2 regions of the Pseudoalteromonas sp. D15MCD-2 genome follow, and region 1 is predicted to be linked to the other one. Evidence: predicted binding sites of a transcription regulator. Region 1 holds the regulator's gene; the other holds the start of a gene.
The links. Region 1 encodes FliA, which starts transcription of late flagellar genes. Its sites were predicted from a motif close to CTAAAGNTNNNNNNNNNNNNGCCGATA; they were not measured.
Positions count from the first base shown of each region.

Region 1 (14,436 bases):
TAGGCAAAAACGCCACGCGAACGCGGGCAAAATTGAATCGGCACTTGCTGTGCTAAACTAGCATCTCTAAACTTTGTATCGACAGGCACCACGCCTGACCATACTTTATCTTTGTAATTATCCTGCAGAGTCTTGTAAGCTTCAAGTGATGCTTTAGTACGTTTATCGTACATTGTAGGAATAATTGTATATTGGTACTGTTTTGCTTGCGATGTTTGCATCAACTCCATCGTACGCATCATACGATCAAGCCCTTTTAAGGCCAAAAATTCTGTTTGTACTGGCACTAAAATTCGCTCACTGGCAGCAAGTGCATTAACCATCAAAACCCCTAAAACAGGCGGGCAATCAATAATCGCATAATCATAATGGTCGCTAATTTTGGCCAGTGCTTTTTTAAGTATTAAGCCCATGCCATTTTTATTGCCCATGCTTCTATCAAGCGTCGCGATTGCCATAGTCGCAGGTAAGATATCAAGGTTTTCAAGTGTTGATGGACATAGAGCCTGTAAAATTTCTTCACTGGCCATGTTATTGCCGCGCGCAAAGATATCATACACGCTAACTTCTAAGTCTTCTGAGTCGATACCAAAATAATAAGTCAATGATGCATGCGGATCGGTGTCAATAAGTAACACGCGTTTTCCTTGTAAAGCGAGAATACCAGCAAGGCTAACGGCTGTTGTTGTTTTCCCTACTCCACCTTTTTGATTCGCTACGGTCCAAACTTTCACATCACACCTTATTATTGTTCATTGCGCGTAGTAATCCTAATGCCACCATGTGGTAATTGAATCACTTTAATGCTGTTATCATCGCTTGGCAACTCAATTTCTGTCGTCTGTTGGGGTTGGTTTTGTGACTCTTGTTCAGTATTTTCTGGCTCTTTTGGCGGTAAGCCATATTTAGACAATGCAACAACCACTTTGCGGTTTTCTGCGCGGCCTTGCTCAGTGTCATTACTTGCGAAGGGCGAATACTGCCCGTAGCCTTCAATAGCCATACGTGCAGGGTTAATGCCTAAACTCTCAAGCTCAACCAGTACGGATGTAGCCCGCGCTACAGATAGCTCCCAGTTTGAGCGAAACATCTCATTACGAATACCTTCGTTATCGGTATAACCACGCACGCGAATGTAGTTATCAACCGGTGCGATAATATCTTTCACTAAACCAACAACTTGCTTGGCACGCTGCTGTGCAACAGCACTGCCCGATGAAAACAGCATACCTGAACTTAATTCGATAATAAGCCAATCTTGGTGAAGCTCTAAACTCGCTTCACCATCACGAATTTCATCAATAAGCGCAGACTGCAATTTAGTAAGTAAGCTGTCGAGTGGCTTGCCGAGATGTTTTTTCTCAATATTGCTGGTTTCGCTTTGCCCATCGAGTAATTCAGGGCCTTGCTCATCTTTACGGATGCTCTCACCGTATAGAATGTCGTTCTCAGGGCTGACTCTGTCAGTTAATATGCCTGTGCCGTTAACCCCAGTGCCAACCTGTTGTTGCTGACGAGCTGATTTTTCGAACACCTGCTCCAGTGAGTCTGAGAGAATTTGAAAATCTTCATTTTTACTAATTGCGATAGCATACATGACCACAAAAAAAGCAAACATGATGGTCATGTAATCGGCATAAGAGACAAGCCAGCGTTCAGTATGTTGGTTTTTTGACGTGTTATGACGCAGACGACGGCGCATCATAATAAATTACTCGTCAACTAAGCTTGGGCGCTCTACACGGTACGCCTCAAGTTTTAGTTCGATATTAAGTGGGCTTTCACCTTGCGAAATAGCAATAATACCTTCAGCAAGTAGTTCATGATAAAGCATTTTTTGCTCAACTTGCTGCTTAAGTTTATTCGCCATAGGCAAGAATAATAAGTTAGCTAAACCAACACCATAAATAGTAGCGATAAACGCAGTAGCGACACCGGCACCCAGTTTTTCAGGATCGGTGATAAATTGCATGGCCTGAATCAAACCGAGTACCGCACCTAGAATACCAATTGTAGGGCTATAACCACCCATTGCTTCGTAAACCCGGCTTACCTCGAGTAAGCGCTCGCGTTCAAGCATTAAATCAATTTCAAGGGTATCTCTGAGCTTTTGCTCATCAATCCCGTCAACAAGTAGACTCAACCCCTTTGCCGCATAAGGATCTGAATGCGACAGCGCTTCAGACTCAAGGGCTAAGTAACCTTCTTGGCGTGCTTTGTGTGACCAACGCTTAACTTGTTCGATGGCTGCATCAATATCGTGATATGGCGGAAAAAACACCCAATGACTGATCTTTAGTGTTTTAGTAAAAACACTTGCAGGGGTTTGAAGCATCACAGCCCCAAGCGTACCACCGAGTACGATGATAAGCGCAGGACCATTAAATAGTGCAGAAACAACACCGCCCTCTAATGCATAACCAAAGGCGATTGCACTTATCGCGACAATTAAGCCAAGAAAAGATAGCTTATCCACAACCAGTCTCACGTGTTAGGCGAGCTGCAACATCGGTTAGTGCTAAGCTCTCGCTCGCCAGCCCCGCATTTGCAACAGCTTGTGGCATACCATACACCACACTGGTTTTTTCATCTTGCGCCCAAATAGTAGCACCGACTTGCTTAAGCATACGCGCACCATCACGGCCATCAGCGCCCATGCCCGTTAATACGACAGCTAGCACATCACCACCAAAGGTTTTTGCAGCACTAGCAAAAGTCACATCAACACTCGGTTTATAAGTAATACGCGGACTGTCGTCTTCAAACACACGTAGTGTGCGAGAGCCGCCTCGTCCTTCTATTAGCATTTGTTGACCACCAGGTGCTAAATAAGCGGTACCAGGCATTAAGCGGTCACCATTTTGCGCTTCTTTCACATTGATTCTGCATAATCCATTGAGGCGGGCTGCAAAAGCAGGTGTAAACGCAGCTGGCATATGCTGAATAAGCAAAATTGGATGCGGAAAGTTAGCTGGCAGCTGAGTTAAAATTGTTTGTAGCGCTACAGGTCCACCGGTTGATGTACCAATAGCAACCAACTGATATTGCTTGCCTGAAGCGCGAATGTTACTTGTACTCGATGACGAGGCTGCAGGCGAGCTAGCAGGAGCTGGACGGCTAAAGCTGCGATCAGGCTGAACAATCCCGCTGCGAGCACTTGTACTGCTACTGCTCCGTGGTACAGGTGCCGGAGTTGGTCGCGAAATAGGTGCTGGGCGCGCAAAACGAGAAAGGCGACGGCGACCAATCTCTTTTACTTTATTTTGTAAAAGCGCGATTGCATCTTCATTGTTGCGCGCAATATCTTCGAATTTTTTCGGTAAAAAATCTAAGGCACCAGCATCAAGTGCATCTAGGGTTGCTGTTGCACCATCACGGGTGAGTGATGAGAACATTAGAATAGGAGTCGGTGTTGCTGCCATTATTTCTTTCACGGCACTAATGCCATCAAGAACCGGCATTTCAACATCCATAGTAATTACATCAGGTTTTAATTCACGGGCTTTATCGACCGCTTCACGACCGTTTACGGCAAAACCAATCACTTGAATATTGCTGTCTTGCTCTAAAATTTCGCTTACACGGCGGCGAAAAAAGCTTGAATCATCAACAACTAATACTTTGACTGCCATTGGCACTCTCTTGTTTTATATCATTCAAAGTGCAGCTAAATGCTGCACTTTATTATTTATTATTAGCCAACGTAGTGTTTAAGCATGCTAGGTACGTCGAGGATCAATGCAATGCCACCATCAGAAGTAATTGTCGCACCTGCCATACCTGGTGTACCTTGCAATAAGGCATCCAAAGGTTTAATAACAACTTCCTCTTGACCAATTAACGAGTCAACTACAAAGCCCACTTGCTTAGTACCTATTTGTACAATCACCACGTGACCTTCGGCTTTACGCTCTTGGCGGTTGGCGCCTTTTACTAACCAATGTTGTAAATAGAAAAGCGGGATCGCTTTTTCACGTACAATAATTGTCAGTTGGCCATCAACTACGTTAGTTTTAGTTAAATCAAGGTGGAAAATTTCGCTAACACCAGCAAGTGGTAATGCAAAAGTTTGCTCACCCACAACAACCATTAAGGTCGGTAAGATAGCAAGTGTTAATGGCACCTTGATTTCAAGTACAGTACCTACACCCAGCTCAGACTGAATATTAACCGAGCCATTTAACTGAGTGATTTTAGTTTTAACAACATCCATGCCCACACCACGTCCTGAGATGTCAGAGATCTCTTCTTTGGTTGAGAAACCTGGTGCAAAGATTAAGTTGTACGCTTCGGTATCCGACAAGCGACTTGCTTGGTCGTGATCGATCACCCCTTTGCTAATTGCGATTTTTTTCAGTTTCTCAGCATCCATACCTGCACCATCATCACGAATGGTTAGTAGGATGTGATCACCTTCTTGTGATGCCGAAAGCGTTACGGTACCTGTACGCGGTTTACCTGCGGCTTCACGCACATCTGGCATTTCAATACCATGGTCAACAGAGTTACGCACTAAGTGCACCAATGGATCAGCAAGTGCTTCAACAAGGTTTTTATCTAAATCGGTTTCTTCACCAACTAGCTGCAGGTTAATATCTTTTTTCAAGCTACGGGCTAAGTCACGAACAACCCGCGGGAAACGGCCAAATACTTTCTTAATTGGCTGCATGCGGGTTTTCATAACCGCGCCTTGCAAGTCTGCGGTTACCACATCTAGGTTAGAGATGGCTTTGCCCATTGACTCGCTATTGCTGTTATTAGCAAGGCTCACTAAGCGGTTTCGGACCAATACCAGCTCACCCACCATGTTCATGATTTCATCGAGACGTTTAGTATCAACACGTACCGTTGTTTCTGCCTGTGGTGGTGGCGCTTTTTTCGGTGCAGCAGAGGCTGCAGGCGATTTTTCTGGTGCTTTTGCAGGAGCTGGAGCAGGTTTAGGCGCTGCGGCAGCAGGTTTAGGCGCAGGTGCCGGTTTTGATGCTGCAGGCTGTGCTGGTTTTGCAGGTTCTGCTTTTGGTGGTTCAGGCGCTTTTTCTGGCGCAGCCGTTTCTAAAGACTGAGGAGCAGTACCTTTACCGTGTAATTCATCAAGCAGCGCTTCAAACTCGTCATCGCTAATTTCATCGTCTGAGTCATTGGTTGAAGTATCTGCTGCAGGTGCTTGAGGAGCCGGCTGTGCTGGTTTTGCTGCTTCAGGCTGAGCAGAAGTATCTTGTTTTACTTCACCGAAGTTACCAACGCCATGCAGTTCGTCTAATAAGCTGTCAAATTCATCATCGGTAATATCGTCACTATCACTGCTAATTGCTTCAGGAGCAGTCGCTGCTGGACCTTGCCCTTTGCCATGCAGTTCATCTAGTAAGCTTTCAAATTCGTCTTCGGTGATTTCGTCAATATTTTGAGGCTCAGCGCTGCTATCTGCAAGACCGCCGCCATCAAATAACATATCAAACGCAAACGGGTCATCTTCATCGATATTGTCTGTTGCTGTATCTGCTGTGACTTCAGGCGTATCAACAGCAGGCTCTTCAACTGCGGGTTCTTCAGGTGCAACTGCAACATCCTCTGCTACAGATAAGTCTTCACCTGCAAGCTCTTCTGCGGTTGGTGGCTGACTTAATTTATGAAGGACTTCTAATAGAGCTGGATCTGCAGGCTCTGGCTGTTCGCGATTTTGAATCGTAGCGAACATTTCGTTGATAGTATCGAGAGCCTGTAAAATTACGTCCATTAGTTCTGGTGTTACACTGCGTACACCTTGACGTAATAAATCGAAAACATTCTCTGCACCATGACACGCATCTACAAGCTCAGTCATACTTAAGAAGCCTGCACCACCTTTAACAGTATGGAAGCCTCTAAAAATGGCGTTTAATAGATCTTTGTCTTCTGGGTTGTTTTCAAGCTCGACTAATTGCTCTGACAAAAGCTCTAAGATTTCTCCTGCTTCAACAAGGAAATCCTGTAATATATCTTCATCGACTTCAAAGCTCATGCAGCTACTCTCCTCTTAGAAGCCCAGACTTGATAATAGATCATCGACTTCATCTTGTCCTGAGACAACATCATCGCGAGACTCTTTATCAATAATTGGCCCTTCAGGACCTGCTAGTGTGTCACTTGTTGCAGGTGCTTTTTCTATGGCCTGTTTTTCTTGTTGTTGATGACCATCTTCTTGACTGCCAAACACAGTTAAGAGATTAATTAAACTGTCTTCTACCTCTCGCACCAACTCAATAACACGGCGAATAACTTGTCCGGTTAAATCCTGATAATCCTGCGCCATCAGCACATTAGTCATCAAACCTTGGAGCTCATCGGTTTTGGTATGCGAGTTATTCATGAACTTATCTAAGCTATGACATAACGATTTAAATTCACCGAGTTCAATTTCTCGGTTCATTAAACGATCCCACGTAGGTTTGATTGCGGCAATTTCATCAGCAAGTTGTTGCGCTATTGGTAAACTTGCTTCAACCGCATCCATGGTTTTATTGGCGGCGCTTTCTGTCATTTCCATAACATAATTTAAGCGCTGCTTAGCGTCTGGGATCGCGTCGGTAGTTAAATCAGTGAGACGAGTATCTAGGTCAAAGTTTTTTAACGCTTCATGAAGCTGACGCGTCAATTTGCCGACTTCAGCAAACAACTCTGATTGTTCTTTTGATGCAGCGTCAAGAATGAGCTTATCTGCTTTTTCTTGTTCACCATTTTCAAGATACTCAACAAGTTGACGAGCTTGCTCTAAACTTATTTGAGGCGCAGCAAGTGCTGACATAAGCCTCTCCCCTTAGATTAACCTAAACGTTCAAACACTTTTTCCAATTTGGTTTTAAGTGTCGCAGCAGTGAATGGTTTAACGATATAGCCATTAACACCTGCTTGAGCAGCAGCAACAATTTGTTCTTTTTTCGCTTCAGCTGTCACCATTAATACAGGAATATGCTTAAGGCTATCATCAGCACGAATTGCACGTAACAAATCAATACCTTGCATACCAGGCATGTTCCAATCTGTTACAACAAAATCAAATTCTTGATTTTGTAGCATTGGCAATGCTGTTGAACCGTCGTCAGCTTCCTGCACATTGGTAAAACCTAAATCCCTTAATAGATTTTTAATGATACGTCTCATTGTAGAAAAATCATCAACAACAAGAATTTTCATGTTTTTATCCAAAACATCCTCCGGTGAGGTTTGAACCTTTATTTACTTACTACTAATTAATCCAGTCATTGATTTTTGCTTTGAGCTTAATCATCGCCTGACCATGTATTTGACTCACACGCGACTCGCTAACATCGAGTATGTGTCCTATTTCTTTTAAGTTCATTTCGTCGTTGTAGTACAAAGACAAAACGAGAGCATCTCTTTCTGGTAACGATTGGATAGCCGTTAATAGAGACTGGTTAAACCGCTCATTTTTAACGTTATTAAACGGTTTGTCTAGTCCTAAATCCTGACCTACTGGTGTGATGACGTCTTCATCTACACCTAAATCTTCAATACCTAATACTTTACTCGAATTTACATCATGTAGAATATGATGGTACTCATCTAGCGTAATATCAAGTTTTTCAGCGACTTCAGTATCTTTGGGCTCACGATTTAACGTGCTTTCTAATTCGGAAATGGTTTCAGCCACAAGGCGGGCATTTCGGTGAACTGAGCGTGGCGCCCAGTCACCTCTACGAATTTCGTCTAACATCGCACCACGAATACGAATTCCAGCGAAGGTTTCGAAACTAGCACCTTTGCTAGCATCAAAGTTTTTTGACGCTTCAATTAGGCCTATCATGCCTGATTGAATTAAATCATCGAGTTGCACACTGGCAGGTAAACGAGCAATTAGATGGCACGCCACTTTTTTGACTAAAGAGGCATGTTTTTCGACAATCGCATTTAAATTCTGTGCTGATTGATATCCCATCGCTTTATTCACCGATGTTGTCATAGTTAGCCGTTTACTAGTTTTTCAATAAAAAATTCTAAATGGCCAGACGGTTGATTAGGGATCGGCCACTTAACTGCTTTTGTTGCTAATGTTTTAAACGCCACCGCTGCCGGTGAGTTCGGGAATAATTCAACAATCACCTTTTGACGTCGCGTAGATTTACGCATGTTCTCGTCATAAGGAATGGTTGCTACCAACTCCATTGAAACATCTAAAAAACGATCCGTTACTTTTGAAAGTTTAGCAAATAATTCTTGCCCTTCACGCAAACTGCGCACCATATTGGCAACAATTTTAAATTTATATACGCCATGCTCACGGCTAAGCACTTTAATAAGTGCGTAAGCATCAGTAATTGAGGTAGGTTCATCGCATACAACCACAACAACGTCTTGGGCTGCACGAGAAAAGCTTAATACCATGTCAGAAATACCTGCGGCGGTATCAACAATTAATATATCAAATTCGGTGTTTAACTCGCTAAAAGCGCGAATAAGGCCTGCATGCTCAGATGGCGTTAATTCAACCATACTTTGTGAACCAGACGTCGCTGGTACAATTTTGATGCCCGCAGGGCCTTCAACAAGAATTTCGTCAAGCTCACACTCGCCTGACAAAACATGAGATAAATTACGTTCAACACGAAGGCCAAGCATTACGTCACAGTTTGCCAAACCTAAATCGGCATCTAATACTAATACACGATTTCCTTGCTGACCTAATGCGATTGCGGTATTGAGTGAAACGTTGGTTTTACCCACTCCACCTTTACCGCCAGTAACAGCGATAACTTTAACGCCACTATTATTATTTTGATTCATTTTGCGCAGGCCGCTTGCTTGATCTAATACTGTGTTAATCATACATCCCTACTGTGTTCGACGCTACTGCTTGACGTCTTGAATGTTGTGCTTTTGCTCGTTTTAAATACAATTGTTCAGCTTTTTTCACTAGTTTTTCAGCATTCGCTACGCGAATATCCTCAGGAACGCGCTGACCGTTAGTAAGATACCCTATTGGCAGGCGATTTTGAATCGCTATGCTAATAATCTCACCTAAACTTAAAGATTCATCCAATTTAGTGAAGATACAGCCACTTAGGTGAACCTTTTTAAAGTGTCTTACGGTTTCTTGCAACACATTTATCTGTGCTGTAGCACTTAATACTAAATAACTACGAATATCAACACGCTGATTACGCATTAGGGTATTTAACTGCTCAGTTAAACGTAAATCACGTTGGCTCATACCCGCTGTGTCTATTAATACTAGACGCTTATTACGTAAATGGTATAACACTTCAGCTAATTCATTCGCATCTTTTACCTGCTTAACACCACAGCCAATAATACGACCATAAGTAGCCAATTGTTCGTAGGCACCAATTCTGTAGGTATCAGTGGTGATCAACGCCACTTTATCAGCACCATATTTTTGTGCACCCAGTGCAGCTAATTTTGCAACTGTGGTTGTTTTACCAACGCCTGTTGGACCCACTAACGCAAATACACCGCCTTGACGCAGAATTTCGTTATTAGTGGTATGCATTTGGTTTTCAACCATTTGCAGAAGTGCTTGCCACGCTTGTTGACGTGATACGTCGTCAGGAATGAAACAAGCCATTTGCTCTGCAACATCACGTTCAATACCCATACCTGCTAAGCGGTCAATCATACATGCACGAGTCGGATCACGGCGTGCCATATCTTGTTGCATTAAGCCAGATACTTGGTGTTCAAGTAATTGACGAATCGCATTCATTTCTTCACGCATGGTCGTCATTTCTGATTGATTCGCAGGTGCTGAGTTTTTGTGCTCGGCTGGTGAATCTAAATCATCAAAACCAGAATCTAAGTCGTCATCAAAACCTAAGCTATGTGCTTGAGTTTGTACACGAGGTGCTGCTTGCTGTTGATAACGAGGAGCTTGCTTATATTCAGGCTGTTGCTGCTCAAAGCTTGGCTCTTTTGGTTGATAGTGTTCACTCGTATCAATACCAGATTGACTAAACATTGACGCAAGCTCTGGCGAACGAGGGCGTGGGGCTTGACGCTCAAGTAACGCTTGTAGGCTATCAGCAACTTTCGCTTGCGGCTCAGGTTTAGCACGCATTGGCTCAGGTTTAACAAAGTTATGCTGTGGAGCAGGTGCTGATTGTGCCACTGCTGATTGTGCCACTGCTGATTGTGCCACTGCTGGTTTAGCTTCGGCTTTCGGGGCTGCTTTGTCGTAATCAACAGCTGCAACGATTTCAACGCCGTTAGCAAGCTTTTTGTTCGACATAATAACCGCATCAACACCTAGTTCATCTTTCACTTCTTTCAGTGCTGTGCGCATATCTTTAGCAAAAAAACGTTTAATTTTCATGGTTCAACCCCTTTACTATCCTATTGTTGGCCTACTGAGCTGACAATCTTAATCTGTCTTTCGTCTGGTACCTCTTGGTAAGACATCACCCTTAAACCTGGGATGGTGTACTTAACGAAGCGAGATAACACAGTTCTTAACATTCCTGACGTTAACAGTATCGAAGGTTCACCGGCCATTTCTTGGTTTTGATGCGCTTCATTCAATGATTGTTGAAGTCGCTCTGCAAGGCTTGGCTCTATTCCGGCACCTTCGTCACCTGCATTCTGAAGTGACTGATGCAACATCTGTTCCAACTCAGGCGCCAAGGTTATGACAGGGATCTCAGAAGACATACCAACAGCGTCTTGAACGATTAGTCTGCGCAGTGAAATTCGCACTGCAGCCGTTAGTACATCTGGGTCTTGGCTACGTGGGCCATACTCAACAAGGGTTTGAACAATCGAGCGCATATCGCGAATTGCCACTCCTTCATTGAGTAAGTTTTGTAGCACTTTTACGATAGTAGTAAGTGGTAATACGTCAGGAACCAGTCCTTCAACAAGACGTGGATGACTCTTCGCTAACATATCTAATAAGTTTTGTACTTCTTCATGACCAAGTAGTAAAGCAGCACTGTTAGTAAGTAACTGGCTAATATGAGTTGCAACCACAGTTGCAGAATCAACGACGGTATAGCCAAGTGATTGTGCTTCATCTTTTTGATCAGGTTTGATCCACACCGCATCTAATCCGAATGCTGGATCTGTAGTGGCAACCCCTTTGATTGGACCAAATACTTGGCCTGGATTAATCGCTAACTCATCACCATGCTTAAGCTCACCCTCACCGCTTGAAACACCCATCATAGTGATTCTGTAAGCATTCGGGTCGAGCTCTAAGTTATCGCGAATGTGCACAGGAGGTACTAAGAAGCCAAGCTCCTGAGACAGTTTTTTACGCACACCTTTAATACGATTTAACAGTTCACCACCTTGAGATTGGTCAACAAGTGGAATCAATCGATACCCTACTTCTAAGCCAATAACATCAACTTGCTGAACGTCATCCCAACCCAGCTCTTTTTGTTCTTGTTTATTGGCAACACCTGTACCTGGTGCACCACCATTTGCCTCTTGCTCTGCTTTTTCGGCTTCTGCTTTGGCTTTTTGTTGCTGTGTGAAATAAGCAAGGTAACCTAGTAATGCACCTAAGCTTAAAAATGCGATGTGCGGCATACCCGGCACAATACCCATGATGATTAAAATACCTGATGCGATATAAAGTGATTTTTCGTTACCTAGCTGTGTCTTAACTTGGTCGCCCATGTTGTGCGATTCATTTTGACGGGTAACAACGATTGCGGTACCGATAGACAGTAATAGTGAAGGTAGCTGTGCAACTAGACCATCACCAATGGTTAGCAAGGTGTACACTTCCATCGCACGGCTGAACGATAAATCATGTTGGATCATACCAACAAATAAACCACCAACGATGTTAATCACTAGAATAACGATACCCGCTATCGCATCGCCTTTTACGAACTTACTCGCACCATCCATTGAACCATAGAAATCGGCTTCGCGGGTGACTTCTTCACGACGTTCACGAGCTTGCTCTGCACTAATGAAACCGGCGTTTAAGTCAGCATCAATCGCCATTTGTTTACCTGGCATTGCATCAAGAGTAAAGCGAGCTGATACTTCAGAAATTCGGCCAGCACCTTTGGTGATAACCACAAAGTTAATAATGATTAAAATCAGGAAGACCACTAAACCAACAGCATAGTTACCGCCGATAACCACCGAGCCAAAGGCCTCGATAACTTTACCAGCGGCATCTCCACCGTTATGACCTTCTAGCAATACCACACGGGTACTGGCGACATTCAGTGCTAAGCGCATGATGGTTGCAATTAGTAGAACCGCAGGGAACATACCAAATTCAAGTGGTTTCATGGTGTAAACAGTAACTAGTAACACCACCAGTGCTAACGCGATATTAAACGAAAATAGAATATCTAAAAGAAATGGCGGCAGGGGTAAAATCACCATGCCCAGCGCAGCAAGTACCATTAACGGCGTGCCGATACCCTTCGCATATTCTTTTTTATCTCTGTTAAGTTGTTGTAATACCGCTTTAAATTCCATAATTCAACAATTTCAAAATATTGACACTACACGGAATTTGCAATAACTATTCCAAGTTATATAACTACTTACTAATATTTGTAAGCATCGGGTATTGGGAGCTTTTTATTAAGTGGAACAGGACGTTTTCCACGCCCTTTTTGGAAGCGCTTTAACTGGAAGACATAAGCTAGCACTTGCGCAACGGCTGTGAATAGCTGATCAGGTATTTGATTGCCCACATCGGTGGTGTGATACAGCGCACGTGTAAGCATCGGTGACTCAACAATTGGCACGTCATTACCCTTACCCACTTTACGAATTTGCATAGCAAGCTCGTCTACGCCTTTAGCAAGCACAATTGGCGCACCCGCTTTAGCTGTATCGTATTTAAGTGCTACAGAATAATGGGTCGGGTTGGTTACAATCACATCGGCATCAGGTACATCTTGCATCATACGCCTTTGCGACATTTCACGCTGAGTACGGCGAATACGCGCTTTTATTTGCGGATCACCCTCAGAGTTTTTAAATTCGTCTTTTACCTCTTGTAAGGTCATTTTTAACTGTTTATGGTGTTTGTGACTTTGATAAGGAGAATCTATTGCTGCAATAATGATTAACGTACAAGTTAACCCCAAGAACATCCAAGATAGTATTTCGAGTGCATGGATAAAATTTCCGGGCGCGCTTTCAATGCTTAGGTGCAGTATTTCATCAAAGAAAGTATTAATTAAGAACACCGCAAAACCTGCAACCACTACAAATTTTAAAATAGACTTAACTAACTCAACTCCTGCTTGAGGGCCAAGCATACGCTTAATACCTTTAGCTGGCGACATCTTACTTGCTTTTGGTGCTGCCGCTTGCCAACTAAAGTTATAGCCCCCCAGTAAAGTATTCCCAACAAAAGCGGCTATCACGATGATCAACACAAACATTGCCATAGGGAATAACAACGCATCCGCAACAATTCCCCACACTGAAAACATTTTAGTGGTGTCGTAGGTTTCATTACGGTTAAGGCTTAATAAGCGCCCCATCACATTATAAAGACCTTTGCCAATTTCAGGTCCATACAACAATAAGGAAATAGCTGAGAAGATAAGCACAAACATTGTACCTAGCTCTTTTGAGCGGGCAACCTGACCTTTCTTTTTGGCATCATCAATTTTTTTCTGCGTGGGTTCTTCGGTTTTTTCTTGACCTGAATCTTCAGCCATGGCGTGCTCCTAAGGTGTACAACCAACAAGGCTGCACATTAACTCAACCATTTTTAACCACTGAAACTCAAATTGAGTCATGAAGTTACCAAGCGTTGCCCAAATAATCACGAGCCCAGCCACTAAGGTAAACGGAAAACCTATCGAAAAAATATTTAACTGCGGTGCCGCACGGGTCATCACACCAAACGACATGTTAATCACCAGCATAGCTGTCAGTGGTGCTAAAGCAAGCACCAAGGCTGTGGTGAACATCCAACCACCCCAAGTAACAATATCCCAGTAATGATCAACAGCCCACCAATTTCCATCAATTGGTAGCACTTCAAAGCTATGAATGACCATTTGAATCATCATTAAATGACCATTGAAAACAAAAAAGAGCAAGGTCGCCAAGATTAGATAAAATTGCCCCACAGCGGGTACACTCAGACCATTCGATGGATCAACGACGGACGCAAAACCAAGACCAGTTTGCATCGCGAGTATTTGCCCTGCTAAAACAAAGGTATTTAATAATAGTACTGAAGCAAAGCCTATCGCCACACCAATAAGCATTTGCTGAATGACCACAAGGATCATCTCAAACGAAAATAAGTTATTAAAAGTCGCAGGGGGCAGCATAGGCACAGCAACAAAGGTTACAACTACCGCTAAACCAAGCTTAATTCGGCTTGGTACATTCTTCGCGCCAAGGCCTGCCATGATCATAATCATTGAGCTAATACGCACTAATGGCAGCAAAAAATCGCTGAGCCATTGAATAATAACCGCAAAT
Region 1 covers NZ_JBCFQE010000001.1:2,628,355-2,642,790, forward strand. Annotated here, with positions in the region: gene AADY36_RS12060 (ParA family protein) at 1-734, opposite strand, end outside; gene AADY36_RS12065 (flagellar motor protein MotB) at 746-1,705, opposite strand; gene AADY36_RS12070 (flagellar motor protein) at 1,712-2,476, opposite strand; gene AADY36_RS12075 (protein-glutamate methylesterase/protein-glutamine glutaminase) at 2,469-3,632, opposite strand; gene AADY36_RS12080 (chemotaxis protein CheA) at 3,695-5,998, opposite strand; gene AADY36_RS12085 (protein phosphatase CheZ) at 6,014-6,781, opposite strand; gene cheY (chemotaxis response regulator CheY) at 6,799-7,182, opposite strand; gene AADY36_RS12095 (RNA polymerase sigma factor FliA) at 7,223-7,933, opposite strand; gene AADY36_RS12100 (MinD/ParA family ATP-binding protein) at 7,960-8,820, opposite strand; gene flhF (flagellar biosynthesis protein FlhF) at 8,813-10,324, opposite strand; gene flhA (flagellar biosynthesis protein FlhA) at 10,345-12,456, opposite strand; gene flhB (flagellar biosynthesis protein FlhB) at 12,528-13,658, opposite strand; gene fliR (flagellar biosynthetic protein FliR) at 13,668-14,436, opposite strand, start outside.

Region 2 (17,708 bases), 230 kb from region 1:
AAACGAATTATTCGGCACAGATTACGCTAACGTTCAACCACATGCGGGTTCACAAGCAAACGCAGCTGTTTTCCAAGCTCTTCTTCAGCCGCACGATACAGTACTAGGTATGAGCTTAGCTCATGGTGGTCACTTAACTCACGGCTCACACGTTAACTTTTCTGGTAAAACGTACAATGCAATTCAATACGGCCTAAACGACGAAACAGGCGAAATTGATTATGCTCAAGTTGAAGCACTTGCATTAGAGCACAAGCCAAAAATGATCATCGCTGGTTTCTCTGCATACTCAGGCGTTGTTGACTGGGCTAAATTCCGTGAAATCGCTGATAAAGTAGGTGCATACTTATTCGTAGATATGGCTCACGTTGCTGGTCTTATCGCGGCTGGTGTATACCCAAGCCCAATCCCTCACGCACACGTTGTTACAACAACAACTCACAAAACATTAGCAGGTCCTCGTGGCGGTCTAATCGTTTCTGCATGTGGTGATGAAGAGATCTACAAAAAGCTAAACAGCGCTGTTTTCCCTGGCGGTCAAGGTGGTCCTTTATGTCACATCATCGCTGCTAAAGCGGTTGCTTTCAAAGAAGCATTACAACCAGAATTCAAAGCGTACCAAGCACAAGTTGTTAAGAACGCACAAGCAATGGTTGAAGTACTGCAAGAGCGTGGCTATAAAGTTGTTTCTGGTAAAACAGACAACCACTTATTCCTTCTTGACCTAATCGATAAAGATATCACAGGTAAAGATGCTGACGCTGCACTAGGTAACGCAAACATCACTGTAAACAAAAACTCAGTACCAAACGACCCTCGTTCACCGTTTGTAACGTCTGGTCTTCGTATTGGTTCTCCGGCTATTACTCGCCGTGGTTTCAAAGAAGCTGAGTCAAAAGAGCTTGCTGGCTGGATCTGTGACGTACTAGACAACATCAACGATGAGTCTGTACAAGCAGAAGTAAAAGAGAAAGTTAAAGCTATCTGTAAAAAATTACCAGTTTACGCTTAATTACTAGTTAAACCGTAATTAAGATAACAATAGCGTTGTTTTTTGCTATTATAAAGGCCGCTTACTAAGCGGCCTTTTTTTGTTTTTTATAAACGGAAGTTGAACCCTATGCATTGCCCTTTTTGCACCGCAAAAGATACTAAAGTAATTGATTCTCGACTAGTTGGCGGTGGTCACCAAGTGAGACGTCGACGTGAATGTAACGAATGCCATGAGCGCTTTACCACCTTTGAGGGCGCTGAACTTGTGATGCCAAGAGTCATCAAGCAAGACGGTAGCCGTGAACCATTCAATGAAGACAAGTTACTGAATGGCTTGCATCGCGCTTTAGAGAAACGCCCAGTGAGCACTGAGCAGGTCGACGAAGTCGTTAACATCATTAAATCTCAACTTCGTGCTACGGGTGAGCGTGAAATCTCTAGCCATTTAATTGGCGAATGCATCATGGAGTCACTAAAGAAACTCGACAAAGTAGCCTATGTGCGCTTTGCATCGGTTTATCGTTCATTTGAAGATATTCGCGAGTTTGGTGAAGAAATCGCTCGTTTAGGTGATTAATCATGTCGTTTACAGAGCTTGATACGGCTTATATGGAGCGTGCCATTGAGCTTGCTAAACTAGGTCGTTTTACTACGACGCCAAACCCGAATGTTGGCTGTGTTTTGGTTAAAGATGGCGAAATAGTCGGTGAAGGGTTTCATCAATTAGCAGGGCAGGGCCATGCTGAAGTGAATGCCTTGGCTGTAGCTGGCGACAACGCGAAAGGCGCCACTGCATATGTGACTTTAGAGCCATGTAGTCATTATGGACGAACTCCACCTTGTGCCGAAGGTTTAAAAGCCGCGGGTGTTAGCAAGGTGATTGCCGCTATGGTTGACCCAAACCCTGCGGTGAGTGGTCGCGGCCTACAAATTTTAGCTGACGCCGGTATTAGCGTTGCATCAGGTTTACTTGAACAACAAGCGCGCGATTTAAATAAAGGCTTTTTAAAGCGTATGGAAACTGGATTGCCATATGTGACTTGTAAAATGGCATGTAGTTTAGATGGTAAAACTGCGCTAAATAACGGCCAAAGTAAATGGATAACAGGCCCTAAGGCGCGCCAAGATGTGCAAGCATTTCGTGCGCAAAGCTGTGCTATCTTAACCGGTGCAGACACCGTTATTACTGATAATGCCAAACTTAATGTTCGTGTTGATGAGTTGCCATTTACCATGCCAACCTCTTTGCCTTTGCGCCAACCAACCCGAATCATTATTGACTCACAAAACAGGTTAACGCCTGAGCTTGCGTTATTCAGCATCGAGAGCCCGGTGATAATTTTTACCACTTCGCTTGATAATCACACCAAATGGCCTCACTTTGTTAAACACGAAGTAGTACCAGCAATTAACAATAAAGTTGATTTATCGGCGGTTTTAAAGCGTCTTGCTGAACTACAATTTAATCATATTTGGCTCGAAGCGGGGGCAACCCTTGCTGGGGTGTTCGCAGAGCAAGATTTAATTGACGAATACATTGTTTATATTGCCCCTAAGTTAATAGGTGATATGGGCAAAAGCTTACTAAACTTTGCAGAAGTCACCATGATGAATGATATCACTGAACTGAACTTTACTGATACAGTGGTGATTGGCGACGATATTCGCTTAACAGCGATAAAAGCAAAGCAAGCCACAGACATTGAAAATAAAGAGTAGCACTATGTTTACTGGAATTATTGAAGCAACAGGTAAAATTGTTGAACTAACACAAAAGCAAGGTGATCTAGCTATTCGTATTCAAAGCGCTAATTTGGATATGAAAGACGTCAAGCTCGGTGACAGTATTGCCACCAATGGTGTGTGTTTAACGGTTGTCGCTAAACATAGCGATGGTTTTAGTGCTGACTTATCAAACGAAACAATTAGCTTAACTGGGTTTGCACATTATAAAAAAGGTCAAACAGTTAACCTCGAAAAAGCCATGCAACCGGTTTCTCGCTTAGGAGGGCACTTAGTGTCAGGGCATGTTGATGGTATTGCGACTGTCGAAAGTATTAGTCCCAATGCTCGTGCAACCGAGTACTGGTTAAGCACAGACAATGATTTAATGAAGTACATTCCGTACAAAGGTTCTGTGTGTATTGATGGCATTAGCCTAACCGTCAACGAGGTTGAGCAAAATCGCTTTAAGCTGACGATTGTTCCGCATACTGCAGAGCAAACAACGATTGCAGAATTTCAGGTGGGGACTCAGGTGAACTTAGAAGTTGACCAGATTGCTCGCTATTTAGAGCGCCTAATTAAAGGGGCTGAACAACCTTCCCGTTCAGACATATCAATGAGCTTGCTAGCACAAGCTGGCTTTATTAAATAAGCAAAGATACGTCACTATTAATCATACTCTCATGGGCACATTATGAATTTACACAGCGCGCAAGAAATTATCGATGACATTAAAGCCGGTAAAATGGTTATTTTAATGGACGATGAAGACCGAGAAAATGAAGGCGATTTAATCATCGCAGCAGAGCACATTAGTGCTGATGCTATCAACTTTATGGCAACACATGGCCGTGGTTTAATTTGTTTAACAATGACACAAGAGCGTTGTCAGCAGTTAGAATTACCACTGATGGTGAAAAATAACGGTGCAGCTTTTTCAACTAACTTCACTATGTCGATTGAAGCGGCGAAAGGTGTAACTACAGGTATTTCAGCGGCCGACCGTGCACGTACCGTTCAAGCCGCAATCGCTAAAGGTGCCGTGCCGAGCGATATCGTACAGCCAGGGCATATTTTCCCAATTATGGCGCAGCCTGGTGGCGTGTTAACACGTGCAGGTCATACTGAAGCAGGTTGTGATTTAGCGCGTTTAGCGGGTCTTGAGGCGTCATCTGTGATTGTTGAAATCTTAAACCCAGATGGCACCATGGCGCGTCGCCCTGATCTTGAAGTATTTGCTAAAGAGCATGACTTAAAGATTGGCACCATTGCAGATTTAATCGAATACCGAAACCTAAACGAAACCACCATTGAGCGCGTTGCTAAATGTAAACTGCCAACAGATCACGGTGAGTTTGATTTAGTGACCTACAAAGACACCATTGATGGTCAGCTTCACTATGTTTTACAAAAAGGTGAAGTATCGAAAGACGAGCCAACGTTAGTACGTGTTCACTTACAAAGTACCTTTAACGATATTCTATTATCAGATAGAAGTGCTGATCGTAGCTGGGGCTTATCAGATGCGATGGCTTATATCGCTGAGCACAACGGTGTGCTGGTTATCTTGGGTAAACAAGAATCAACTGAAGACCTAGAAGCAACCGTTAAAGCCTTTGCCGCTGAAGATGCTGGCGAAAATGTGAGTCATCGTAAATTCCAAGGTACATCGCGTACTGTGGGTGTGGGCTCGCAGATTTTGGCTGATTTAGGTATTGAAAAGATGCGCTTAATGAGCCGTCCTAAGAAGTACCATGCGTTATCTGGTTTCCACTTAGAAGTGGTTGACTACGTTGAGCCTAGCTCTTAATTAGGGAAAACAGATTTACTAGGCTACTTTTATATTTTTGTGGTATTATGCGCCGTAATTTTTGCGCAATCGCAACCGCTTAAACTTATTTTTTAGGGTTATTAAATGAAAATTATTGAAGGTAACAAATACGCACCGGGCAAAAAATTTGCCATTGTCATTTCTCGCTTTAATGACTTTATTGGTAGCAGCCTATTAGCAGGTGCTGTTGATGAGCTTAAGCGCACAGGTGGCGTATCTGAAGACGACATTACAGTTGTTTACGTACCAGGTGCCGTTGAATTACCTTTAGCAGCGAAACGCGTTGCAGCAAAGAAAGAACACGATGCAATCATCGCTCTAGGCGTAGTGATCAGAGGTGGTACACCACACTTTGATTTAGTCGCTGGCGAATCAAACAAAGGTCTTGCGCAAGTATCTCTTGAGTATGATATCCCGGTTGCATTTGGCGTATTAACCACTGAAAGCATTGAGCAAGCAATTGAGCGCGCAGGTACCAAAATGGGTAACAAAGGCGGCGAAGCTGCTTTAGGTGCGCTTGAAATGGTTAATGTGTTAGACAAAATTTAAGTTTAAGGAATCTCTGTGAAACCAGCAGCAAGACGTAAAGCACGTATCTTAGCACTTCAAGCCGTATACTCTTGGCAGTTAAGCGGTAACCCAATTGCTGATATTGAACAGCAAATGTTAATTGAAAATGATGTGACTAAGATCGACGTCGAATATTTCAAAGACCTAGCACGCGGTGTTGTTGTTAACTGTAAGCAATTAGATGAAATCGTTGCACCACATTTAGCACGCCCAGCTGATGAGTTAGACATGGTCGAAAAAGCAATTTTACGTCTGTCTGGCTATGAGCTGAAATTCCGTGAAGACGTACCTTACAAAGTGGCAATCAATGAAGGCATTGAGCTTGCTAAGATGTTTGGTGCTGAAGACAGCCATAAGTTTGTCAACGGTGTACTTGATAAAGCAGTGAAAGAACTGCGTAAGTAAGTAACCCCGTAAAGGAGAGCCGGCTTGGGCCGGCTTTTTTGTGTATGAAGGAATTTGAACTAATCAATCGTTACTTTAAGGGGCGTGGCATTATTCGCCGTGATGTGAACCTAGGTATTGGTGACGATTGTGCCTTAGTAACTGTGCCTGAAAACTGTCAATTGGCGGTAACAACAGACACCTTAGTTGCGGGCGTACACTTTTTTGATGACATCTCTGCGCGTGCCCTTGGGCATCGAGCTTTAGCTGTTAACTTAAGTGACCTTGCGGCAATGGGCGCTGAACCTACGTGGATTTCGGTAGGCCTTACGTTGCCTGAAGCAAATATCGAGTGGCTTGAAGAGTTCACTGAAGGCATGCATGAAATTGCAGAGTACTTCAATGTGCAAATCATTGGTGGTGATACCACTCAAGGCCCTTTAACTATTACGATTTGTGCTAAAGGCATCGTGCCTGAAGGCAAAGCACTGCGCCGTAGCGGTGCTAAAGTTGGCGATTGGATTTATGTAACAGGTCCATTAGGAGATGCTGGTGTAGCCATTGAAGCCCGTAAACAAGGCCTCGATATCGCCCCTGAACACTTAAGCTATTTAAATAATCGCTTTGATTATCCGACTCCACGTGTTGCAGCTGGTCAGGTTCTGCGAGGCGCTGCCTCTGCAGCAATTGATATTTCCGATGGCTTATTAGCTGACTTGGGCCATATTTTAGCGCTATCGCAAGTTAGTGCGGTGATCAATGTTGATAAAGTGCCTGTTTCTGATGCATTAAACTCGTCGATTCCACGAGCAGAGCAATTTGACTATATCTTAAATTACGGTGACGACTACGAGCTGCTGTTTACTGTGCCAGAAAGCAATAAAAGCATGGTTGATATGAAGCTACGCCAATATGGTGTTGAAGCAAGTTGTGTAGGTCAAATTAAAAGTGGCGAAGGTGAGATTGAGCTATTACTTGATGGTGAGCAATTTAATTATCAAGGTAAGGGCTTTCAGCACTTTACGAAGGAGCCGGTTTGAGCAGTAACCGATTATTCAATTTAAAACGCCCACACCAATTTTTTGGTTTGGGTTTTGGCTTAGGCCTTGCCCCTAAAGCACCTGGCACCTTTGGTACCTTTGCTGCCTTGCCATTTATTTTTACTACTATGTACTTTCCACTGTGGTTACAGATTGTGTTTGCCATCGTGATCAGTGTATTTGGTATTTGGGCATGTGGTAAAACAGCAGATGACTTAGGGGTACATGATCATCCAGCCATTGTTTGGGATGAAGTTGCTGGTTATTATATCACCATGATTGGTGCTGCACTGAGTTGGCAGTCACTGTTGGTTGGTTTTTTATTGTTCCGCTTTTTTGATATCGCTAAACCAGGCCCTATCCGAATTCTAGATAGACGTTTACACGGTGGCTTGGGCATCATGGCTGATGATATTTTAGCAGGTATATTTTCATTAATTTGTGTTCAAGCCTTGTTTAAAGCAGGCTATTTGCCTTTTTAAACGATGAGTTAAGTGTTACTTGGTGGCAAGTATATGATGCGATTTCTAGTTGTCTGTTTGTTGATGCTTTGCAGCACGTCTGCGTTTGCATCTATTACTGACTATGTCGTCAAACAGTGGAACATCCAAAATGGCTTGCCATCGCAATCTTTAAAAAGCATTGCTCAAGATGAGCAAGGTTATATGTGGCTAGGTACTCAGTTTGGCTTAAGCCGCTTTGATGGTAACACCTTCACTAACTTCAATACGCAAAACAGCGATTTCCTACCAAGTAATGGTATTAATAAGCTATTAGTCGATAGTACTGGGTTACTTTGGGTTGGTACCAAAAATGGCTTGGTAACACTTGATCCTAAAACCATGATGTCGCAAACCTTTAACGTCAAAGGTCCGGTTCGCGATATTCTTGAAGACTCCAAAGGCAGTATATGGATTGCAGCGAATGGCCTTTATTACGTTGCTCGAAATCAAGTCACACTCAATCAAAACTCAGCGTTAATTGTACCTGTATCTAATGCCACAGCAATTACGCAAATTGTTGGTTCAGTGAGCCAAATGGCGTTGTCGCCAGAAGGCATTTGGCTGGTCAATGAGCGTCATTTATTGCGTTTAACCAATACCTCTTCTGACTTTGCAAAGTTACGATTAGAGCTGACTGCCAAAGTTTCATTACCTGAGCGTTTAGCACAAACCATTATTCATGATATGGCTTGGCTTGAAGGGAACTTATACCTAGCTTCAGAGCTGGGTGCTTACTTTCTTGATTTAGATGACGAGCTGCGCCCATTCCCACTGCCAAATGCCAGTAACTCTGCCGTTTATAAGTTTATGAGCGACTCAGATGGGGCGCTTTGGATTTCGACCTATGGCCGACTGTTATTTCGTGATAATTCAGGGGATTGGCAATGGGTTGAGCCAAGCCAGCTCGATCAAAGCATTTGGTTTGCCGATATTTTCCGTGACAATCAAAATAATATTTGGCTGGCAAGTTTCAGTGAAGGCTTATGGCTTGCTCACGAAGGACGTATTGAACGTCACTCAGCTATCTCAAATATGACCGAAGCGGTGATGGCGATTAGCCAAGCACCTGATGGCAAACTATGGGTGGCTAACCGCAGCGGTGTTGGCTACTTTGATTACAACAAGAATTTTGTAAATCAAATTCCGAGTAACCAGTTTGGTCTAGCTGCAGTGCACGACTTACAATTTGATGGTGATCGTTTGTACATCGCAACAGGCCGCGGTGTGTTTTATTACGAAAATCAAAACTTGTATACGGTACCGGGGCGAGCGCTGCGCGATAACCCAGTATTCGCAATTAGCCGTTCTAGCAAAGGCGGTTTTTGGCTCGGTACTGGCCGTGGTATGTACCGCTTAAGCTACGGTGGTTTAACACCCTTTGCATACAATGCATTCTTAAGCAGTAAATTTATTACCTATGTTCTGGATGAGCAAAACTTTGGCTTAATTGGCACCAGTAAAGGGGCTTATTACTTTACCGACCGCGGGATTGAAAAAATTGGCGACCAAACCAGCTTAGAAAGTGCCTACGTTACTAGTATTTTGAATATTGAAGGGGTGGGGATATTAATTGGCTCACTTAACGATGGTTTATTTTATCGCAGTACCAAAGGTCAGTGGCGTCAGTTAGATGCGACAGATGGTCTGCCGTATGGCTCTATTTTTAGTCTTGTTTACGATAAGCAATTAAAACGTATCTGGGTTAGTACCATGAAAGGTGTATACCGCATGCCAGTAGAGCAGTTTGGTACTGATATCGAGAGCTTAAAAGTAGAACAAGTGATCTCATCGTTCGACCGTCAACTTGATGGTAAAGCAAGTCAGTGTTGTGCTGGTCTGGGTCATGACGCTGTAGCAGATACCGGTAACTCTATTTGGTACCCAAGCCTACAAGGTGTGGTAGAAATACCAAAGAGCGTTGAGCTTTTTGGTGTTCAAGCTCTTAAGCCTCGCATTGAAAGCTTGATCACGCCGCTTCGTCATTTAAGTACCGCAACTTTAGGTAATAAACCAGAGCTGCAAATTGATGAACGCGATGTAACGTTAAAATACACTGCGATTGATTATTATGCTCCTTCAAGTATTGAGTTCCGTTACCGTTTAAGTGGCTTAGACAGTGACTGGCGTTATGCCAATACTCGTCGTGAGGCAATCTATACCAACTTACCGCCGGGTTCGTTTTTATTCCAACTTGAAGCAAAACGCCGTGGTGAAGATTGGCAAAAAGCACGTCGTACTGAGTACAGCTTTGTAGTGCCGCGCCGTTTTGATGAGACTATTTATTTTAGACTCTTGATCACTAGTAGCTTTATTTTACTGTTCTACCTTGTATTTTGGGTATTTAGAGCGCAAGAGAAACGTAAGCAATTAGCCCTTGAAAGCTTAGTAACAGAACGTACCGTAGAGCTTCGAGAAGCTAACGATAAACTTAACCAAGTGAACTCACAGCTTAAGTTAGTTAGTCACTCAGATGAGCTTACAGGCCTACGTAGCCGCCGCTTCTTGTTTGATCAGCTCCCTAAAGATATCGAACACTTCCAGCGTAACTCGCAATCATTGCAAGCGCAGGGTAAGTCGCTCGTGCTATTGATAATTAACTTTGATAACTTCAGTCGCATTAATGATGCATATGGCCCGCTTGCCGGCGATAGCTGCTTACAGCAAATGGCGACTTTATTGAATAGTCGTACTCAAGGTTCTGACTATGTTGCACGCTGGAGTGGCGATGAGTTTTTACTCTTACTACGTGATTTCAAACGCACAGCAATAGACAATTATGTGGCCGATTTATGTGAAGCAATTGCAGCAAACCCATTTAGATTACCGAATGGAGAATCGACCACGATTACTGCGTCGGTTGGCTGGTCTTTCTATCCTTTACCTTTATTAGGTGGCCAAGTTATTGGTTGGGAAACCTCAGTTAACCTTGCTGATATTGCATTGCATCAAGTTAAAAAGCGCGGTGGTGATGGTGTAGCAAACATTACCTTTGACGAGCAATTAGATGCCTTTGAATTCGAGCAGAGCCACAATGTTGATCAGCAGCTTAGTGCACTTCAAGCTAATGGCTTAGCCGATATTAAAATTTGGATGCGTTAGCGTTTCTATTGGTATTAAAAAAGGAGCCTTAAGGCTCCTTTTTTGTGAATGCTGTTTGGCTTAAGCCATGAACTCTTTGATGCTAGTTAAGATACCACTTGCATCTAGGCCCATTTCGGCGTGCATTTCATCTTGCGTACCATGCTTAATGAACTCATCTGGAATACCTAAATTTAAGATAGTCACATCCGCTTTGATTGCAGCTAAGTATTCATTTACAGCAGAACCCGCACCGCCTGCAATGGCGTTGTCTTCTAGGGTAACAATGACATCATGACTGCCGAGTAATTCACTGATAGCGTCAGTATCAAGAGGCTTAATAAAGCGCATATCAATCACTGTTGCGTTAAGCTCTTCTGCAGCTACCTTGGCGTTCTCTAGCAGCGTACCAAACGACAATATGGCCACTTTATTACCTTGTTTGATATTACGCGCTTTACCAATTTCAATTGCACTCATGGTTGATTCAACCTCACAATTACCGGCACTACCACGTGGGTAACGAACAGCAACAGGTTGATTGCATTGGTAGCCAGTGTAAAGCATTTGGCGGCACTCGTTAGTGTCGCTAGGCGCCATGATAATCATGTTAGGAATACAGCGCATAAAGCTTAAGTCATAGGCGCCTTGGTGAGTTTCACCATCAGCACCAACAATACCGGCACGGTCAATAGCAAATAGAACAGGTAAGTTTTGTAATGCTACATCGTGGATAAGTTGGTCGTACGCACGTTGTAAAAAGCTTGAATAAATAGCAACAACAGGCTTCAACCCATCACAAGCAAGACCAGCTGCAAGCGTTACAGCATGTTGCTCAGCAATTGCTACATCAAAGTATTGCGCTGGGTACTCTTTAGAAAAACGTACCATGCCTGAGCCTTCACGCATGGCAGGGGTAATTGCCATTAGCTTGTCGTCTTGAGCTGCCATATCGCATAACCAGTCACCGAACACATTTGAGAATGTGGCAGCGCCCGGTTTTGATTTTGGTAATTTCGACATGCTCGGATCAAATTTTGGTACGCCGTGGTAGCCAATTGGATCTGCTTCAGCAGGCTTATAACCTTTACCTTTTTGCGTTTTAATATGTAGTAATTGCGGGCCTTTAAGGTTGCGCATATTACGTAAGGTATCAACCATCATATTAACATCGTGGCCATCAATTGGGCCGATGTAGTTTAGGCCTAACTCTTCAAAGAAAGTGCCCGGAATGACCATACCTTTTAAATGTTCTTCCATTCGGCTGGCAAGTTCTTTCACTGGCGGTAAACCAGAAAGAAGCTTTTTACTGCCTTCACGAATATTGGTGTAGAAGCTGCCAGATAAAATACGGGCAAAGTGATTGTTTAGTGCACCTACGTTTTCTGAAATCGACATTTCATTATCGTTTAAGATAATTAACACGTTAGGGTTAACATCACCCATGTGGTTCATCGCTTCAAATGCCATACCAGCAGTGATCGCACCATCGCCAATAACAGCAACTGTTTTACGATCTTTACCTTCTTTTTCGGCAGCAATGGCCATGCCTAAGGCTGCTGAAATAGAGGTGCTCGAATGGCCAACACTAAATGTATCGTAAGGGCTTTCTTCACGGTATGGGAAAGGGTGCAAACCGTCTTTTTGACGAATAGTATGCATTTGGTCACGACGACCCGTTAAGATTTTGTGCGGATATGCTTGATGACCCACATCCCATACTAAACGATCTTCAGGAGTGTTATAAACATAATGCAGCGCAACGGTTAGTTCAACAGTGCCTAAACCTGATGCTAGATGACCACTACTTTGCGAAACTGAATTAAGTAGGTATTCGCGTAACTCTTTACTAAACGCAGGTAACTTGTCTTGCGCTAAATCACGCAGCTGTGCTGGTTCGTCAACCAAACTTAATAATGGATACTTGCTACTATCAAGTGTCATGATTTTTTATACATCCTTCGCTAACCAGAGTGCATTATAGCCCATTGCTGCTCTGATTTTTTAGTTATTTTGTCTTTCTTTTTTAGGCATTAATAATTACGTTCAACGATATAGCTAGCAAGGCTCGCCAGTTCGCTGGTGTCGTAATCAATTGCCTCAAGAGCTTGATGAGCTTGAGCTAGTAAATCTTGTGCTTTTTGCTTTGCACCAGCCATACCTAATAAAGCAGGGTAAGTTGCTTTATTAGCCGCAATATCTGAGCCTTGTGGCTTACCTAATGTTTCAGTATCAGCTTCTACATCAAGGATATCGTCTTGTACCTGAAAAGCTAGCCCTATTGCTTGGCCAAATAGGTTTAATTGCGCGAGAGTATGTTCATCACAGCTTTTTGCACTCAATGCACCGAGTGTAATAGCACAATTAAGCAAGGCGCCCGTTTTTAGCTGATGAATGCGCTCTAACTGCGCAACGGTAATTTCTTTATCGGTCGCTTCAATATCCAGTGCTTGCCCACCTACCATACCTTCAATACCTGAGGCTTTGCTTAATGAGGCAATCATTTTTACTTGCTGGCTCGCAGGAACGGCAAATTGATGGTTGGCAATTAAATCAAATGCCAGCGTTTGTAATGCATCGCCCGCGAGTATGGCTTGCGCTTCGCCATAAACAATATGACAGGTAGGGCGGCCACGTCTTAAGTCATCATCATCCATGGCAGGTAAGTCATCATGGACTAAAGAGTAGCTATGAATACACTCAATAGCGGCAGCAAGAATATCAAGATCGGTCTTGTCTGCGCCCATCATTCGACCCGTTGCGTATACAAGGTATGGACGTAAGCGCTTACCACCATTTAAAACACCGTAATGGGTGGCTTCTTTGATGGTTTTTTCGGTATTAAGTGGTAGTTCGAAATAGCGATTTAAATGTGCTTCAACGTCTTCACGAGCGCGTTGTAGTTGTTCTTTTAATTGCACTTAATTAGTCCAAGTTTGAATCAAAATTGCTAAGAGGAGCTTGGCTATCGTTACCCATTAAAATGGCAACCTTTTGTTCGGCTTGCTGTAACTTACCAGACGAAGCATTCGCCAGTGCAATGCCGCGTTCAAATTGTTTTAGCGATTGTTCTAGTGACAATTCACCTTGCTCCATTTGTGCAACAATTTGAGATAATTCATCCAGCGCTTCTTCAAAGCTTAAGTTTTCTGGTTTCTTTGTTGCCATTGTGGCCTCGATAGCTGTTAGAAAGTGAGGCCAATTTTAGGTGGAATGCTAAACTAGGTCAAAGAATGATGTGTTTTTTTACGCATAATCCATTTTCAATATGCTATTTTTACGGTTTTAGATACAGCTTAAACTTGTAGCTTAAAAATCTTACATTAAAATAAAATTAATTCATTTAATGATTTAAGTATTTCAACTGCTTGCCGATAAGCAGTTAATAATAAAAATTTGATACCTGAGGGTGTCGTGTAATTGTTCCTCTGGAGGGGTATGTGGATTTAGCAACCATAATAGGTATTCTTGGTGCCATAGGCTTAATTGCTATGTCGATGGTGTTAAGTAGTGACGGCCAAGTTGCAATGTTTTACAACACGCCTTCGGTGGTCATTGTATTTGGTGGTTCGATTTTTATCGTATTATCGAATTTCACTATGGGGCAATTTTTGGGCATAGGTAAAGTCGCTGCAAAAGCCTTTATGTTCAAAATCGAATCTCCAGAAGAATTAATTGAAAAAGCAGTAGAATTAGCTGATTCAGCACGTAAAGGTGGTTTCTTAGCATTAGAAGAAGCCGAAATCCCCAACGGTTTTATGCGCAAAGGGGTCGATATGTTAGTGGATGGTCATGATGCTGATGTTGTTCGTGCCACCCTACAAAAAGATATTTCTCTTACAGCTAACCGTCATGAACTAGGGGCTGGTTTATTTAAATCACTTGCCGATATTGCCCCTGCGATGGGTATGATCGGTACGCTAATCGGTTTGGTTGCTATGTTATCAAACATGGATGACCCAAAAGCAATCGGCCCTGCAATGGCGGTTGCACTTTTAACTACTCTCTATGGTGCGTTCTTAGCAAACGTTGTTGCTATTCCAATTCAGGTAAAACTAGAGCTACGTAAAGACGAGGAAGCGCTTAATCAACGTTTAATTCTCGACGCGGTACTAGGTATTCAAGATGGTCAAAACCCGAAAGTAATTGAAGGTATCTTGAAAAACTACTTAGCTGAATCAAAACGTAAAGTTGATACCGAGGAGTAGGGCATGTCAGATCAAGAGTGCAAATGTCCACCACCGGGTTTACCCGCCTGGATGGGAACCTTCGCAGATTTAATGTCATTATTAATGTGCTTCTTTGTACTCTTGCTTGCTTTCTCAGAAATGGACGTACTGAAGTTTAAGCAAATTGCCGGCTCCATGAAGTTTGCTTTCGGTGTACAAAATAAAATTGAAGTAAAAGATATTCCAAAGGGAACCTCGGTCATTGCCATGGAGTTCACTCCGGGTAAACCTGAACCCACACCTATTGAAACGATTCAACAACAAACCGTAGAAATGACGCAACAAATGCTTGAGTTTCAGGCTGGCGACGAAAGCTCTGCCGGTGGTCGACAAGAACAGCGCGGTAATAAACGAGGTGGTGAATCGCAAAGTACGGCTCAGCAACAAGCTTTAGAACAGTCAATTTCAGCAGCTGATCAAGAACAAACAAATGAACTTGTGAAGAAAATTGCTCAGCAACTAGAACAGCAAATTATGGATGGTGCGATTGAGCTCGAGTCATTAGGCCAGCAAATTATTATTCGTATCCGTGAGAATGGCTCATTCCCATCAGGTAGTGCTTTTTTACAGCCAAAATTTAAACCTATTATTCGTGATATTGCTACGCTGTTAAAAGATGTGCCGGGTGAAATAACCGTGTCAGGTCACACTGATGACTTCCAAGTATCGAATGAACTTTATACTAATAATTGGGATTTATCATCAAAACGTGCGGTGGCAGTTGCCAGTGAAATGGAAAAAGCGCCCGGTTTTGATAAATCTCGTATGATGGTGGTAGGTCACGCAGAAACAAGGCCTCTTGTACCGAATGTGACCGATGAAGATCGCAAGCGTAATCGCCGTGTTGAAATCTCTATTATGCAAGGTAAAGCACACGAGTCTGACCCTATTGATGTAAGGCAATAAATCAATTAAAGTGAAACTTCATTAACACATGTAATGGAGTATAAAAATGAAAAAAGTTGATAAATATAGCTATATGCCAGGCAATGGTGATGGCGGTGATGATGATAAAACTGATTAAGGCACTGCATTTTGCCTGATTGGTTTGTAGAAATTAGAGTTATATTAAGCAATAGCTGGGTGTTCATTTTGAGCCCGGCTATTATTATTTTTTACCTTCGTAAAGATTGGCCCGCTTTTTATTTCTCTATCATTACTGCTGCTTTTTTCCTTTATGGAACTCTTATTTATTCTGCTTTAAGAGAGTTTGATGATATCTATATCTGGCGCTATGTAGTCTGGGCTTTTAATGATATTGCTTGGATGGCAATCATTGCTTACTTGGGTATTAAAGATAAAGTCTACTTATGGCAAAGTGTTTTAGGGCAGTTGGTTGTGATAATGGCGCCCATTCTACAGTTGTTCCGTTTAGTTGACCGCCACCTTTGGGATTTGTCTTACAGCACCTACATGTACAAGACCCTGCTACCGCTAATCAATATTGGTACTGTGGTCGTATGTTACCTACCGCTTATCTACCTCTTTACTCGACGAAGCCAGCAAGCATAAGGCGTTTCTTCGTTAAAAATCCTGTGCTAGACTACTGTTTATAAAAACAGTATTTAGTGTTGCGTTATGAAACTTTACATTGCCGAAAAACCATCCTTGGCGCGAGCCATTGCAGATGCACTGCCAAAACCACAAAAAAAGCATGATGGCTATATAGAGCTAGGTAATGGTGATTGTGTCTCATGGTGTATTGGTCATTTGCTTGAACAAGCAGAACCCGATGACTACGATGCAAGTTTTAAAAAGTGGCGGTTTGAGCATTTACCTATCGTGCCTGAACAGTGGCAATTAAAGCCTAAATCAAAAACACGTAAACAACTCACTGTATTAAAAAAGCTAATCAAGCAGGCAAATATAATTGTTCATGCCGGCGACCCTGATAGGGAAGGCCAGCTATTGGTTGATGAAGTGATCGAACAGGTTAAACTTAGCCAAGTTAAAAAACAGCAAATTCAACGACTCTTGATCAGCGACTTAAACTTAGGTGCAGTTAAAAAAGCGCTGAATAATTTAAAATCGAATCGCGATTTTATTCCATTGAGTGTATCTGCTTTAGCTCGCTCACGTGCCGATTGGCTATTTGGCATGAATTTAACTCGCGCTTATACGCTTGCTGGGCAAAAAGCTGGGTTTGGTAATGTGTTATCTGTTGGGCGTGTTCAAACTCCTATTTTAGGTCTAGTTGTAAATCGTGATAATGAAATAGCTAACTTTGTAGCGAAACCTTTTTATGAAGTATTAGCTCATCTTGAAACTCAGCAGCAGCAAGTATTTTCTGCAAAGTGGCAGCCAAGTAAAGCATGTGAACCTTATCAAGATGAAGAAGGGCGGGTATTACATAGAGGGCTTGCTGAAAATGTTGTGTCACGCATAACTAATCAGCCAGCGAAAGTAGTTGAGCTTGAACAAAAGCAAAAAAAGCAACAAGCGCCACTGCCTTATAACTTGTCGGCTTTACAAATTGATGCGGCAAAGGCGTTTTCAATGCCAGCACAAAAGGTGCTAGATACCTGTCAAAGCTTGTATGAGCGTCATAAGTTAATTACGTACCCTCGTTCAGATAACCGCTATTTACCAAAAGAGCATCATAAAGATGCAGCGAGTATTATTGCCGCCATCACTAATAATGAAGGTCAAGTAAGTGAAGCTTGCAAGCAAGCTGATACCAATAAGCGGAGTAAATGTTTTAATGACAGCAAGGTTGCAGCTCACCACGCTATTGTTCCTACCGAAAAACAGCTTCGCTCAGCATCATTAAATAGTGATGAACAAAAAATCTATCGGTTGATCTGCCGTCATTATTTAATTCAGTTTTATCCAGACTATATATTTAACGAAACTAAAGTAACGGTTGAAATTGCGGGTGGGCTTTTTAAAGCTGCTGCTAAGCAAGATGTTAGCTTAGGCTTTAAAACATTAATGGGCAAAACAGAGTTAAAAGATGAGCAAACCTTACCGCCACTTGAAAAAGGTCAGCCGCTACATTGCAATCAAGGTGAAGTGGTAGACAAAATGACGACACCGCCAGCGCATTTTACTGATGCTACCTTATTGAGTGCTATGACAGGCATCAGCCGCTATGTGAAAGACCCAGAAATTAAAAAGATCCTCAAAGAAACTGATGGCTTAGGCACTGAGGCTACAAGGGCTGGTATTCTTGAGCTTTTATTTAAACGACGCTTTTTAGAGCGTCAGGGTAAAAACATTCTAGCTACCGCAACAGGCAAAGCTCTTATAAGTACATTACCAGAGCAGCTTGCTAGCCCTGACTTAACAGCTAAGTGGGAAGCATCGTTAGGGAATATAGCTGAGCAACACATGAGTTATCAGCAATTTTTAACGC
Region 2 covers NZ_JBCFQE010000001.1:2,855,992-2,873,699, reverse strand. Annotated here, with positions in the region: gene glyA (serine hydroxymethyltransferase) at 1-1,012, shown strand, start outside; gene nrdR (transcriptional regulator NrdR) at 1,121-1,570, shown strand; gene ribD (bifunctional diaminohydroxyphosphoribosylaminopyrimidine deaminase/5-amino-6-(5-phosphoribosylamino)uracil reductase RibD) at 1,573-2,712, shown strand; gene AADY36_RS13235 (riboflavin synthase) at 2,717-3,370, shown strand; gene ribBA (bifunctional 3,4-dihydroxy-2-butanone-4-phosphate synthase/GTP cyclohydrolase II) at 3,413-4,528, shown strand; gene ribH (6,7-dimethyl-8-ribityllumazine synthase) at 4,634-5,098, shown strand; gene nusB (transcription antitermination factor NusB) at 5,114-5,524, shown strand; gene thiL (thiamine-phosphate kinase) at 5,569-6,543, shown strand; gene AADY36_RS13210 (phosphatidylglycerophosphatase A family protein) at 6,540-7,025, shown strand; gene AADY36_RS13205 (two-component regulator propeller domain-containing protein) at 7,059-10,145, shown strand; gene dxs (1-deoxy-D-xylulose-5-phosphate synthase) at 10,206-12,068, opposite strand; gene ispA ((2E,6E)-farnesyl diphosphate synthase) at 12,158-13,045, opposite strand; gene xseB (exodeoxyribonuclease VII small subunit) at 13,050-13,292, opposite strand; gene pomA (flagellar motor protein PomA) at 13,565-14,332, shown strand; gene AADY36_RS13180 (flagellar motor protein MotB) at 14,336-15,259, shown strand; gene AADY36_RS13175 (hypothetical protein) at 15,389-15,865, shown strand; gene AADY36_RS13170 (DNA topoisomerase III) at 15,932-17,708, shown strand, end outside.
Region 2: the regulator FliA is predicted to act here: its motif matches at 13,475-13,501, upstream of pomA (flagellar motor protein PomA).